DNA from 4 places in the Ruegeria sp. H8 genome. Region 4 is predicted to be linked to each of the others. Evidence: riboswitches for the same ligand, from Rfam matches in the RefSeq annotation. Region 4 holds a riboswitch; each other region holds the start of a gene.
The links. A riboswitch is a leader RNA that binds a small molecule or an ion and turns the genes downstream of it on or off. The one in region 4 is predicted to bind cobalamin.
Positions count from the first base shown of each region.

Region 1: linked by a shared signal. The riboswitch ahead of ACR0A2_RS21945 (DUF4198 domain-containing protein) and the one ahead of ACR0A2_RS21100 (hypothetical protein) in region 4 are both predicted to bind cobalamin.
Region 2: linked by a shared signal. The riboswitch ahead of ACR0A2_RS12610 (DUF1636 family protein) and the one ahead of ACR0A2_RS21100 (hypothetical protein) in region 4 are both predicted to bind cobalamin.
Region 3: linked by a shared signal. The riboswitch ahead of ACR0A2_RS06030 (DUF1636 family protein) and the one ahead of ACR0A2_RS21100 (hypothetical protein) in region 4 are both predicted to bind cobalamin.

Region 1 covers NZ_JBQFNY010000018.1:19,869-23,288, forward strand. The annotation lists gene ACR0A2_RS21940 (ROK family transcriptional regulator) at 1-1,109, shown strand, start outside; cobalamin riboswitch at 1,231-1,429, shown strand; gene ACR0A2_RS21945 (DUF4198 domain-containing protein) at 1,561-2,346, shown strand; gene cbiM (cobalt transporter CbiM) at 2,353-2,964, shown strand; gene ACR0A2_RS21955 (cobalt ABC transporter permease) at 2,961-3,420, shown strand, end outside.
Region 2 covers NZ_JBQFNY010000004.1:238,849-242,268, reverse strand. The annotation lists gene ACR0A2_RS12625 (glucokinase) at 1-66, shown strand, start outside; gene ACR0A2_RS12620 (carbohydrate kinase family protein) at 97-1,023, shown strand; gene ACR0A2_RS12615 (D-lyxose/D-mannose family sugar isomerase) at 1,142-1,705, shown strand; cobalamin riboswitch at 1,806-2,002, shown strand; gene ACR0A2_RS12610 (DUF1636 family protein) at 2,101-2,457, shown strand; gene ACR0A2_RS12605 (ABC transporter ATP-binding protein) at 2,454-3,227, shown strand; gene ACR0A2_RS12600 (ABC transporter substrate-binding protein) at 3,244-3,420, shown strand, end outside.
Region 3 covers NZ_JBQFNY010000001.1:1,221,477-1,224,896, forward strand. The annotation lists gene ACR0A2_RS06025 (SLC13 family permease) at 1-1,122, shown strand, start outside; cobalamin riboswitch at 1,349-1,555, shown strand; gene ACR0A2_RS06030 (DUF1636 family protein) at 1,648-2,019, shown strand; gene cobW (cobalamin biosynthesis protein CobW) at 2,021-3,076, shown strand; gene cobN (cobaltochelatase subunit CobN) at 3,082-3,420, shown strand, end outside.
Region 4 covers NZ_JBQFNY010000015.1:8,971-12,390, reverse strand. The annotation lists gene rsgA (ribosome small subunit-dependent GTPase A) at 1-365, shown strand, start outside; gene ACR0A2_RS21105 (alpha/beta hydrolase family protein) at 405-1,262, opposite strand; cobalamin riboswitch at 1,396-1,617, shown strand; gene ACR0A2_RS21100 (hypothetical protein) at 1,709-2,116, shown strand; gene ACR0A2_RS21095 (protein-tyrosine phosphatase family protein) at 2,108-2,620, opposite strand; gene ACR0A2_RS21090 (DNA polymerase III subunit gamma/tau) at 2,792-3,420, shown strand, end outside.

The sequences.
Region 1 (3,420 bases), on a different contig from region 4:
AACGGCTGGTGTTGTCGCTTGTCCGGCGTCATCAGGCCCTTGCGAAGTCCGAGATCGCGCGCATGACCGGACTGTCGGCACAAACCGTTTCCGTCATCATGCGGCTGTTGGAGAAGGATGGTTTGCTGTTGCGCGGCGAGCCGGTCCGCGGGAAAGTCGGGCAACCTTCCGTTCCCATGCGCCTCAACCCGGATGGTGCGTTTTTCTTTGGGCTCAAGGTCGGGCGCCGCAGTACCGAGCTGGTTTTGACTGACTTTGTCGGAAATGTGCGGCAGCGCGAGCGGCGAACCTATGACTATCCAACGCCGAAGGCCACTTTGGAGTTTTCCACTGAGAGTCTGGGCAAAATGATGTCATCCATGTCGCCCGAGGCCAAAGGCAGGATTGCGGGTCTTGGAATTGCCATGCCGTTCTATCTGTGGGACTGGGCCCAGACCCTTCAGGTTCCTCAGGAAGAAATGGACCCGTGGCGCGTATCAGACCTGAAGGCTGACCTGGCGCGTCGCCTCGATATTCCGGTATTCCTGCAAAATGACGCCACTGCGGCTTGTGGGGCGGAATTGGTATTCGGTCCGGCTGATGGGCCAAGGGATTTCCTGTACTTCTATATCGGGTTTTTCATTGGCGGCGGTGTGGTCCTCAATGGCGCGATCTTTTCGGGGCGTGGAAACGCGGGGGCAATCGGCCCCTTGCCTGTGCCCGATGGCGCGGGCGGTGTCAGACCGCTCATCGATGTGGCCAGCCTTTACGTGCTCGAGCGTGCAATCACCACGGCAGGTGTCACGTCGCATTCCATCTGGGAAACGACCCAGCGTTGGGATGTGCCAAACGTTCAACTGGAAAACTGGTTGAAACGGACGGCAAGCGGGATTGCCCATGCGATTGTCTCATCCTGTAGCCTGATAGATTTCGAATGCGTGAAGATTGACGGCTGGATGCCGCAGGACATCAAGGCGCGTTTGGTTGAAATGGTGGAAGACAAACTGTCCGAGCTGAACATGACCGGGCTCGAGCGCCCCGTTGTGCTGGCAGGAACCGTAGGCCCGGAAGCACGCTCTTTGGGCGCGGCAAGCCTGCCCTTGTCGGAGAGGTATCTTTCAGAAGCTTAGACAGGAACGAACCCTGCCGCCTTGGACGTTTCACAAACTGGTTCACTCTCGCAAACTGCCGAGCTCATTATTTTCGATGGCCGTAACACATTTTCGTTGACGGAAGGCTGAGTTGTCTGGCAAGCCGCTCGGCATGTCCGGTTCCGGGGCTTGCTCTGGAATCAATAGGGAATGCGGTGCGGGCTCTGGCCCAAATCCGCAACTGCACCCGCAACTGTAAGCGACGAGCAGGGCTGAAACGCCACTGGGGTTTGCCCGGGAAGGCCGGTCCAACGCTTTGACCCGCAAGTCAGGATACCTGCCGGACATGTGCCCTCTAACGGGCACTCCTAATCGACGACGGGATGTGCGTCGGACCAGGATGCCTGAAAGGGTAATTTGGCGTTGAATGTCCCGTGGTCAAAACGAATTTCGCGCCGGGATTTGCGCGACGGGACAAGGACGACTGTTCATGAAAACGCTGCTCAGCGCAGCCGCTGCCGCGATGGCTCTTCCTGCCATAGTAAATGCGCATTTCCTTTTGGAATACACCACCGACACCATGATCGAGAAACCGGGCGATGTACCGGTCAAACTGATTTTCTGGCATCCGTTCGAGAATGGCCATGTCATGGATCTTGAAAAGCCGCAGGAATTCTATGTGATCCACAACGGTGAAAAGACCGATTTACTGGACACGCTGGAACCTATCCGGTTCACCGGCGGGCAGAACGAGGGCGCGGCGTTCAAAGGCAGTGTCCCGGTCAAACGGTCGGGCGACTATGTGCTGGTGACGGTTCCTCAGCCTTATTACGAGGAATCCGAAGACATCTATATCCAACAGCTCACCAAAGCCTTCCTGAACCGCAACGAATTGCCGACCGATTGGATGAATCCCGTGGGTCTGCCGACCGAGATTATCCCGCTGAACAAGCCGACCAACATCATCGCGGGTTCGACTTTCACGGGCCGTGTGCTGGCTGATGGTCAGCCGGTTGCGGGGGCCGAGATCGAGATCGAATACATGGCAGCCGAACCCGACATGGAAAGTTCGGCCGCTTCTGCACCGAAGGCGTCACCAATGCCGGGTGGTGCGGTGGTCGCAATATCTGACGACAACGGGTATTTTTCGTTCGGCGTTCCAAAAGCCGGTTACTGGGGTTTCGCCGCCCTTGGTTCCGGTCCGGCAACCGAACATGAGGGCAAAGAACTCAGCCAGGATGCGGTCATCTGGATCCGCGCCTGGGATCTGGAGTAACCCCAAATGCACATCGTCGACGGAGCCCTTTCCAACCCGGTTGTAATTGGCGGCGCCATAGCCGCCGCGGGCGGGATCGCCATGGGTCTCAGGTCTCTGGATCTTGATCGCATCCCCACTGCGGGCGTGCTGTCAGCCAGTTTCTTCGTGGCATCGTTGATCCACGTGCCCATTGGTCCGTCGTCGGTCCATCTGATCCTCAACGGCATGGCCGGGCTGCTGCTTGGTTGGGCCGCATTCCCGGCTTTGTTCGTCGGGCTTTTGCTACAGGCGGTCTTTTTCGGCTTTGGCGGGTTGACGGTGTTGGGGATCAACACCGTCAATATCGCCTTTCCCGCGGTGGTGGCCGGAATGTTGTTCGGTCGTCTGATCGCGCGTGGAACGCCTTTGCAAGGTGCGATTTGGGGGGGCATCGGCGGCGCGTTTGCGATTGCGGCGACAACCGGCATGGTCGCGTTTTCGCTGGCGCTGTCGGGGGATGAATTTCTGCCTGCCGCCAAGCTTGTTTTCTTCGCCCATATTCCTGTCATGGCCATCGAGGCGATTTTGACCGGGTTCGCCGTGTTGTTGGCACGCAAGGTCAAGCCCGAGCTGTTTTTCAGAGGAGCAGCCACATGAAGCATCTGGTTGTCATACTGGCCATGTGCTGTTCACCTGTGCCTGCCCTGGCGCACAAGGTCATAGCCGGCGTTTTCGAGTCGGGAGACGTCATCGAGGGCGAAATCGGCTTTTCCAACGGCGACATGGCAAGCGGCACCGAGGTCATTGTCACCGGCCCGGATGGGGCCGAGCTGGGTCGATCGGTAACGGATGCGGACGGTTTCTTTGTCTACACGCCGACCTCGGCCGTGGCGCACACCTTCTTTGCCGACCTTGGCGCCGGGCATGTGGCCGAAGTCACGATGTCTGCCGAAGATGTCGCGCGGATCATGGGCGTTGCCGTGGCAGAGAACGGTGATTCATCTTCGGCTGCTGTGACGCAGGCCAGCGGTTCGGTGGCGTCTCTCAGCGCCGAAGAACAGCAGGTTATCGCCAAAGCCGTACGTGACGAATTGCGCCCGCTCAGGCGCGAGA
Region 2 (3,420 bases), on a different contig from region 4:
GCAGAGTTCGGGATCATCGGCGCAAACAACTTCTGCAAGAACGCGCTGAGACAGCAACCAGACTAACCGAAGTTTCTTACCTAGAAGGACCAAGACATGATCCTGTGCTGTGGTGAAGCGCTGATAGATATGATTTCAGAACCGACCGCATCGGGCGCAATTGGTTTTGTGCCACATACTGGTGGTGCAGTTCTGAACACAGCCGTCGCGATGGGACGTCTGGGTGTTCCGGTAGGGATGCTGACAGGTTTGTCATCGGACATGTTCGGCCAGCAATTGATTGATGCGCTGAAAGCGAGCCATGTGGACACGACACATGTGATCATCTCGGACCGTCCCACCACGCTTGCCTTTGTGCAGCTCTCGGATGGACACGCGACTTACAGCTTTGTCGATGAAAACACCGCGGGCCGGATGTTGCTGCCCGAAGACATGCCCGATCAGCTTCCTGCTGTCTCTGCCCTGTATCTCGGTGGAATCAGCCTTGCGTGTGAACCTTGCGCAGATGCCTATGCCGCCCTTCTGGACAGCCACGGTTCCGACCGGTCAGTGATGCTGGACCCGAATATCCGCCCGGATTTCATCAAGGATCAAACCCGGTTTCGGACGCGTTTGAACCGCATGATCTCGCGTGCGGATATCGTCAAGGTTTCAGACGAGGACCTGGACTGGATCATTCCGGGCGCTGAAGCCGAATCCGCAAAAGCGTCTGTGCTGTTGCAAGCGGGTCCTTCCGTTGTCATCGTCACGCGTGGCAGTGACGGGGCGCACGGTTACCTGGCGGATGGTTCCGAAGTCTCGGTTCCTGTGAAACCCGTTGAAGTGGTCGATACGATCGGCGCAGGTGACACGTTCAACGCCGGCGTTCTGACCGAGCTCAGCCGCGCAGGGCATCTGACCAAGTCAGGTCTGCGCGGATTGACGGTTGAAAGCCTGCAAGCAGCCATGGAACTGGGCGCTGACGTTGCGGCCGTGACCGTTTCCCGAGCCGGGGCGGAACCCCCTTGGGCGCACGAACTTTGATCTGCGGGATGGCATGATGAAACGATCCGAAATCAACCACATCAAGCCCTAGGCCCAGGCGTTCATTCAATCTTTCGGCGCCGCGTAGCCGCTCTTTGCGGATTGATCGCCCGAGAAAATGCGCATCTCTTTGGTCGAAACTGTCCGCAGCCGCAGGCTGGGATGGAACATTACCAATTACGCACAAGGCCATTTCGACGAACATTGCCTATTCCCGTTCACTCTACGCACTGGTTTAGACGAAGGATCTGAAATCCGGGCGTGGGATGCTCTGTGCAGAAAACTGTTGATCTTGAAAGACAATCAGCTTTCTCCGATGCACCGGCATATTATCAAGGCAGAAGACATCATCAACCGGGGCGGCGGCGATCTCGTTCTGGAAATTCATGCGTCGGATCCAAACGGTGGCGTCGACCGCGACAACCCGGTGACGGTCCCCAGCGATGCCTGCCCTGTAACCTTGCAACCCCAAGAGTACGTGCGGCTGAAGCCGAGGCAAAGCGTAACTCTGATGCCCGGCATCTGGCACGCTTTTTGGGCCGAGCGCGGCGATTGCCTTATTGGCGAGGTATCGACCGTGAATAACGACCGCACCGACATTGGGTTTGAAAAGCCAATTCCACGGTTTTCAAAGGTCGAGAAAGATTCCGAACCGGATTTCCTTCTTGTATCAGACTATTGACACCGTTCGGTCCGGGCTGGCGCAGCAGGACAGCTGGGTCAGCTGTCGCAATTCCATCTACCAACGCCTTCGTCTGCCGCTTGACAAGTCTGGCATTGCCAGACTAGCTGAGCGGGATGGTTCCATAAGGGATGAAAATGGGAACACGGTGCGGCACTGGAATGTGCCAAGTCCGTGACTGCCCCCGCAACTGTAAGCGGTGAGCGACGCCACTTCACCACTGACCCGCATGGGTTGGGAAGGTCGGCCAAGCAACGACCCGCAAGTCAGGAGACCTGCCATCGCACTATGAACCAACCCGAGGCGGGGCGTCTCGGAAGGAGGCTTGATGGCGCGTTTGCGTAATATCTGGGTATGTGCCCTCTGTCTGCGTCTGGCAAACGACGGAGATGGCTATGACCTGCTATTCTGATCACTACGTTCTGATCTGTTCAACATGTCAGGGGGCGATGTCTGCCGAGGCCGCGCAAGACGTGCTGAATGCCCGGTTGCCTGACGGTTTTGAAACCCGAATGGTGACGTGCATGGCAGGTTGTGAACGGGCCATGACCGTCGGATTTCAGGCCCCGGGAAAAGCGCAGTACCTGTTTGGCGATATCACGACATCACACGACCTGTCCGCCCTGGTCGAATTCGCGACCCAGTTCGGCGACAGTGACGATGGCTGGACCAGCGCCTCGGACCGCCCCCCTGCCCTTTTCGCAAAGACCTTGTCGCGAATACCCGCATTGCCGTCTGGTGGCGCTTCATGAGTTTTCTGGTTGCCGAGAATTTGAAGTACTATGCGCTCAATGGTGATATCCTGTTGCAGGATGTGTCCTTTCGTCTGGAAGAAGGATCAATTCTGGCAATCGCAGGGCCGAACGGCGCCGGCAAGACCACTCTGCTGAAACTGCTGTGCGGGATCGAACGGATTGCCTTGGGTGATGTTTGGATCGAAGGTCAAAGCCTTCGGACCCTGTCCGCCCGCCAACGTGCCCGCTCCATTGCTGTGGTCGGGCAGCAGGAAATGCCTGACGGGCGGATGCGCCTGCAAGACTATGTTGCGCTGGGGCAAATCCCGATTCAAGACGAACGTTCGATGGCTCAGCACAAGGCTGATCTGGAACGGGTTCTGACGACGACCGAGCTGTCGCATTTTGCCAACAAAACGATGGGTCAGCTGTCCGGCGGAGAACGTCAGCGCGCACATATCGCGCGCGCGTTGGCCCAGAACCCGTCCTTGCTGTTTCTGGACGAGCCAACCAACCATCTGGACCCCGATGCCAAGGGGCACATGCTGTCTCTGGTCGCTGATCTGGGGGTAACGGTCGTCATGATCGTCCATGATCTGGTCATGATCCCGGAATTCGCCACCCATGTGGCGTTGATGAAGGCTACGCGTCTGACAGGGTTCGGGCCTGTTGGCGAAGTTCTGACCCCAGACCGGGTACGCGAGACATTCGGCGTGGATTACCTGTGCTTTCAGCACGAAGGCCGCATGATCCCCGCACTGGATATCCGAAAACGGAAACTGTCATAATAACAGGAACTTAAATATGATGCAGAAACTTTGGCCGGTGGTTGTTTTCGCTGGCTTGGCAGGTGGCGCGGCAGCGGAAGCCATCACCGTGGACAATTGCGGTGAACCGCTGGTTTTTGACTCGGCGCCGGAACGTCTGGTCGTGCATGACATGAACATGGCGGATATGGCCTTTGCGCTCGGCCTTCAGGAC
Region 3 (3,420 bases), on a different contig from region 4:
GTGCCCGAGGACAGCCCCTTGGTCGGCGAGATTCTGGCCGACATCAACCACGAAAACCACCTGTACATCATTTCCACCTTCTATCGCGGCAAAACCTCGATGGTTCAGGTTTTGACAGCGGAAATTGCAGCGCCGTGTCGGCTGGCCATCGTCGGCCGCCGTTGGGAGGTCGAGAAGTTCGCCGAGAAATATGGGCTGACCGTTCTTCCGGATTTGGACATTTTCGTCGAAGAGTTCGCCCCAACCAATGCAGGCGTGGCCGAGGTGGTCATCACGCCCGACAGCAAGCTGATCGGCAAATGCCCCCGCGAGCTTTTGTTTCGCAAGACCTACGGGATGTCGCTGCTGGCCATTCACCGCGGCGAAGAGACGCTGAGCCATGTCGAGACCGAGGATCACGAATCCACTCAGATCGGGCTCGAAAAGTTTCAGGCGGGCGACATGCTTGTGGCACATACCAGATGGGACAACCTGATGCGGATCAAACGAGATCCGGATTTCGTCGTTGTGACGACGGACTTTCCTCAGGACGAGCTGCGGCCGCAAAAAGTCGGCTGGGCCCTGGCATTCTTCGCCATTTCGCTGTCGTTGATCCTGTTCACGGATGTCCGGCTTTCACTCTGTCTTCTTACCGGCGCGGTGGGCATGATGCTGACCCGTGTGCTCAGCGTGGACGAGGCATACCGCGCGGTCGGATGGAACACCGTATTCCTGCTCGCCTGCCTCATACCTTTGGGACAAGCCGTGCAGAACACAGGCACGGCCGCGTGGATCGCGCAGCAGATCATGATAATTCTGGACGGCTGGCCGCTCTGGTCGCTGCAAACCGGCATCGCCGTTCTGGCGACGGCCTTTTCTTTGGTCATGTCCAATGTGGGGGCCACAGTTCTGCTGGTGCCTCTGGCGGTATCGATTGCGGTGGCGGCGGGTGGAAACCCGGCCGTCTTTGCCCTGACGGTCGCCATATCGACCTCGAACAGCTTCATCATCCCAACCCATCAGGTAAACGCGTTGATCATGGGTCCGGCCGGATACAAGGTGATGGATTTCGTCCGCTCCGGCGGAATAATGACGGCGCTGTTTCTGGTCGTCTCGCTGCTCATGATAAACGTCATCTATTAGCGCAAGAGGATCCAGGGGGTTCGGTGGTCTTTACCCATCATCTGGACAGGTTCAGTCGATCAACAGTTCGCCACAGTCTACGCCCCTTGCTGAGATACCTTTCGTCGCCCGGCCCATCTCAGGCTGGGTCCCGGCACACCATGCCGCCCATCGGCGCCCACAGGTCGCTTTCCATGCCTCTGCATAATTGTTGCGCGCGACTCGCTTGACAAGCAGGCCAGCGGTGCCGCATGTCCCTTTCGTTGGTGTCGGTGACAGCCGATGAAAAGGGAATGCGTCAACGGTCTTGCCGCCAAACGCAGCCGCCCCCGCGACCGTGAACGGAGAGGATGCCCAATGCCACTGGCTCGAAAGCCGGGAAGGCGGGACATCCGACAGAGGCCCGCCTCTGGCATCCGCAAGCCGGGAGACCTGCCAACAACCGAAGTTGAAACCGGGCGGGGTGTTCCGGTGTCGGGTCCATGACCAATCGTGGCCCGCATGAAACCCCGTCCCCCGCGAAGAGGATTTGGGGGGATGAGAGACATGACCGAGACCGCACCAGTCGAGTTGCTGGTCTGTACCACCTGCCGTCGCGGCCTGCCTGTCGAAGATGACGCGCAACGCCCGGGCGCTTTGTTGCACAAGGCCCTGGAACAGGCAGACCTGCCCGACGGTGTCACCCTGAAAGCCGTTGAATGCCTGTCAAACTGCGATCAAGGCTGTTCGATCGTGTTGCGCGGGCCGGGCCGCTGGACCTTCGTGTATGAAAACCTGAACGAAACAGATCATGTCGACGTCATCGTCGACGGCGCGACCAAGTATCTGGCCACTGAAGATGGTTTGGTGAAATGGCGCGAACGCCCCGAACATTTTCGCAAGAACTGTGCCTCGCGCATTCCCCCCATTGGAGCCTGACATGTCGAACCTCGAAAAACTCCCCGTCACAGTGATCACCGGCTTTCTGGGCTCGGGCAAGACCACTTTGGTGCGTCACCTGATGCAGAACCCACAGGGCAAGCGCCTTGCTGTCGTGGTCAACGAGTTCGGCGATGTAGGCGTCGATGGCGACATCCTGAAATCCTGCGCCATTCCTGATTGCCCGGCGGAAAACATCATGGAACTGGCCAATGGCTGCATCTGCTGCACCGTGGCAGATGATTTCATTCCCACCATCGAGGCCCTGATGGCGTTGGAGCCGCGCCCGGATCATATCCTGATCGAAACCAGCGGTCTGGCCCTGCCGAAACCGCTGCTCAAGGCATTCGACTGGCCTGACATCCGCTCGAAGATCACCGTCGACGGCGTGATCGCCTTGGCCGATGCCGAGGCTGTGGCCGCAGGCCGTTTCGCGCCCAATGTCGAAGCGGTGGACGTCCAGCGCATGGCCGATGACTCGATCGACCACGAAACGCCCCTGTCCGAGGTGTTCGAGGATCAGATCTCGTGCGCCGACATCATCCTGCTGACCAAGCCCGACCTCGCCGGCCCCGAAGGCGTGGCCAAAGCGCGCGAGATCATCGCCGCCGAGGCGCCGCGCCCCCTGCCCGTCGTCGAAGTGGCCGAAGGTGCCGTGGACGTGCGCGTTGTGCTGGGTCTGGAAGCCGCCGCCGAGGATGACATGGACGCCCGCCCCTCGCATCACGACGGCCATCACGATCACGAGCATGACGATTTCGAAAGCATCATCGTCGAGCTGCCCGAGCAGACCGATCCGGCCCAACTGATCGCCAATATCGAACGCCTCGCCAATGAACTGAACATCCTGCGCGTCAAAGGGTATGCCGCCGTTCAGGGCAAACCCATGCGCCTGCTGGTTCAGGCGGTCGGCGCGCGGGTACGGCACCAGTATGACCGCCCGTGGGAACCCGGTGAAGACCGTCGTTCGCGTCTGGTCGTCATCGCCGAGCATGACGATATCAAAGAGGCGGAAATCCGCGAAATCCTCGTGGGTGTGCGTGAGGCTGCCGAGTAAGACACATGCACGTCGTCTTCCGCGAAAGCCACGGGCTCGAGGAAACCGAGACCCCAACCGATCTGGGCCAGAGCCCGGCGGATCTGGTGGTGCTGTCCTTTTCGGACAGCGATCTGGGGGCTTTCGCGGCTGGCTGGCATCGCGGCGGCGGACCGGAAGGGCGAATGCCGACCCTGCGGCTGGCGAATTTGACGGCGTTGAAACACCCGTTGTCGGTCGATACCTATGTCGAGCAGACGCTGGAGGGCGCCAAGGGCATTCTGATCCGGCTGATCGGCGGCGTCCCCTACTGGCCTTATGGGTTGCAGCAGGTTCTGGCGCTGGCGCTGGCCAAGGGCATCGCG
Region 4 (3,420 bases):
ACACGACGACCGCACGCGCATTGCACCGGATGCGCAACGGCGGCTGGTTGATCGATACACCCGGAATGCGCGCGTTGCGCCTGCTGGACGCTCAGGACGGGATCGACGACGTTTTCTCGGACCTTGCCGAGTTGAGCCGGGACTGCCGTTTTTCGGATTGCCAGCACAGCTCCGAGCCCGGATGTGCCGTGCAAAAGGCAATAAGCCACGGCATGCTTGATCCGGCTCGATTGGACCGGTGGCGCAAGCTTCGGCGCGAAGATCAGCGCAATTCTGAGACCGTCGCGCAGTCCCGGGCGCGGGACAAAGCGTTCGGCAAGATGGTCCGTGGTGTCATGAAGGAAAAGAAACTTCGCAACCGGTGATGGCGGGTCGGGGCCTGGCCCGTTCTGCGCCGCGTCTGATCAAGCGATCAGTCGCGGCCAAACCGCTGCATTGCGCCGGGCAAATGCTCCGATATGACCAACCTCGGACAACCCGAAATCGGCAGGGTTCAGCAGGTGGCGGTTGGCATCGGGGCCGTAAAGATCCGCAAGCCGCCAAACCGCGTCCGGCGGCACCATCTGGTCGTCCTCGAAGGTGAACAAATCCACGGGCGTTCCAGAATCCTTCCACTGCGCCGCAGGTAACTCATGCCCGATTTCAGGCACATAATTCAAAGTTGCGGTACACCATTTGCGCCACTGCCAATAGACCGATGCCGGCAGATCCGAGCCGAACCCGATCGCCTTTCCGGGAAGGTAGCCAAGGGCTCGGGCCAAAAGCGGGGCATGACCATACCAGAACAATCCTGCCAAACCCCGATAGGGCCACGGGTGGTCGCTTACGGTTACCAGCCCCGAACAAACACAGATCATCCGGTCAATCAGATCGATATCCGGCTGCACAGGCCCCAACATCGCGCCGATCGAATGACCGATGGTCCAATGCTGCGAATCGGGAAACCGTCTGCGCATTTCCGCCCGTGCCGCGGGCATGTCGATCAAGGCCCAATCCGCCATGGTCGCACGCGATTCTTTCAGGCGGCCAGTCAAGGAATGCCCGTAATCGCGATAGTCATAGGTCAGGCAGGCCATACCCTGCTCGGCAGCAAGCCATCGTGCGAAATGACGGTAATAATCGCGCGGCACACCCGTTGCACTGTTCAGCACGACGACGATTTCGGGCGAGGTCAGCGGGCTGTACAATCGGGCAGACAGTGTTTTCTGCCCGGACGGAAAGCGAAACTCTTCGGTCAATACCGTTTGCTCTGTGTCCAACATGATCTCTGGCTTTGCGCTTGGTAAATCCGGTTTCCGAACCTCAACGCCCTCGACACTATGCATGAACCGACACCGTATCCAGCATGACCAAGCGTCCGGTCAAAAGATCGGCTTGACTCGATGCGTGCTCAAACGCTAGCGGTTGTGTGATGGTTTCCGGCCTCCACAAGGGGTCGGGATGAAAAGGGAACACGGTGCGGTAATGTCTGGTCAAACAGGCAACAACCAAATCCGCGACTGCCCCCGCAACTGTAAGCGGTAAGCGATGCCGAAACACCACTGGCCCCGAAGGCTGGGAAGGTCGGCAAAGCGATGACCCGCAAGTCAGGAGACCTGCCATCGGAAACGAAACCGAAACTCGGGCGGGGTGTCCGGGCAGGTCCTGACGGCATCACGATGTCCCACCTGTCTCAAATATCCTGTCCACCAAGCGCGGAGGGCGCAGGATGATCTGGAAGACAAAAACACATGAATTCAGTGCGACAGTATGTCAGCGGACGGGCAAAACCTGCCCCGCTTTGGCGCGGCTGGCGCGCTCGATATCCGAAGCCATGGCCCAGGCGACCTCGGCCACAAGTGACGATTTCGAGATTGAGGGCAGCAGCGAGCTGTCACATTGCACCGAAGGATGTCATGCAATTTTCCGCGCGCGATCAGACAGCCTTCGTGTCTTTTGCGGCACGCAGCCCGAAACCGCGATTGAGCCGCTGAACGGCTATGCCGACCTGATCTTCGGAAACACGTTCAGTGCGATGCCATCCGGCGTCGTGAATCCCCCACCCTGCGCGATGATCGAAGTTTCCACGATCCGGCCTCGGAAACCTGTTTGCGCGCCCGCGCAGATTTCAATCTGAATCCAGACTGACCTGTGCCTGGGCGCGCCGAGAGGCCCAGGCCAGTTGCGCATCCGTTTCGACGGCGCAAGGGCGCACCGCCCGCAATCGTTGCAGCGCCATGTCCGCGCGTTCGCCGCATTCGACCATCAGCCGCAGGACAACCATACCTGACCTGCCACATCCCCCGCGGCAGTGCACCAATACGCGACCTCCGCCGGACAGCGCGTGCCGGGCCGCGGCGCTGACGGACGGCCACGCGTCATCAATCGCTTTTGTCGGCGCTCCGAAATCTTCGATCGGCAGGTGAACCCATCGGCTGGCGCGGCTTTGAATATCGCTGCCAAATTCCTGCGCCCCGTCCTGAAGCATTTCGACATCCGTCGTCATCGAAACAACAAGCCCCGGCTGCCAGGCTGCGATCATATCCAGATCGCTGGAGTAATCTCCGCCGCGTCCGGGCATCGAGGTCAGTGCCAGCGTTCCGCCACCGACTTGCAGGGCGTAGATCACCAACTGCGACATGAATCCTGTCCTCCCCAAAGAACTCTTTACAAAAATGAGCCGTTAAATCCGCTGATGCAGTCTAGTGCGAAAGCGACTCGTTTCTAAATCAAAAATCATCGCGCCCCGCTGTGGACGCGGGCAACGGTGGCCACTACGCTGTGCCCAAGCACCGAATCCCAACGAGAAGACATGACAGACAGCTCCAGCCCCGCCTATCAGGTTCTCGCCCGCAAATATCGCCCGGAAACCTTTGCCGATCTGGTGGGTCAGGATGCCATGGTGCGCACCCTGAAAAACGCGTTCGCGGCCGACCGGATCGCGCAGGCCTTCATCATGACCGGCATTCGCGGCACCGGCAAAACCACGACCGCAAGGATCATCGCCAAGGGGATGAACTGCATCGGACCCGACGGAACCGGTGGCCCCACGACCGAGCCCTGCGGTCAGTGTGAACATTGTGTCGCCATCATGGAGGGCCGCCATGTCGACGTGATGGAGATGGACGCCGCCAGCCGTACGGGCGTCAACGACATCCGCGAGATCATCGACAGTGTCCGCTATCGCGCCGCCAGCGCGCGTTACAAGATTTATATCATCGACGAGGTTCATATGCTCTCGACCAGCGCGTTCAACGCGCTGCTCAAGACGTTGGAAGAACCGCCCGCGCATGTGAAGTTCATCTTTGCAACCACTGAAATCCGCAAAGTGCCTGTCACCGTGCTGTCCCGCTGCCAGCGTTTCGACCTGCGCCGGATCGAACCCGAAGACATGATTGGCCTGCTGCGCAAGATCGCCGAAGCGGAAAACGCCCAGATCGC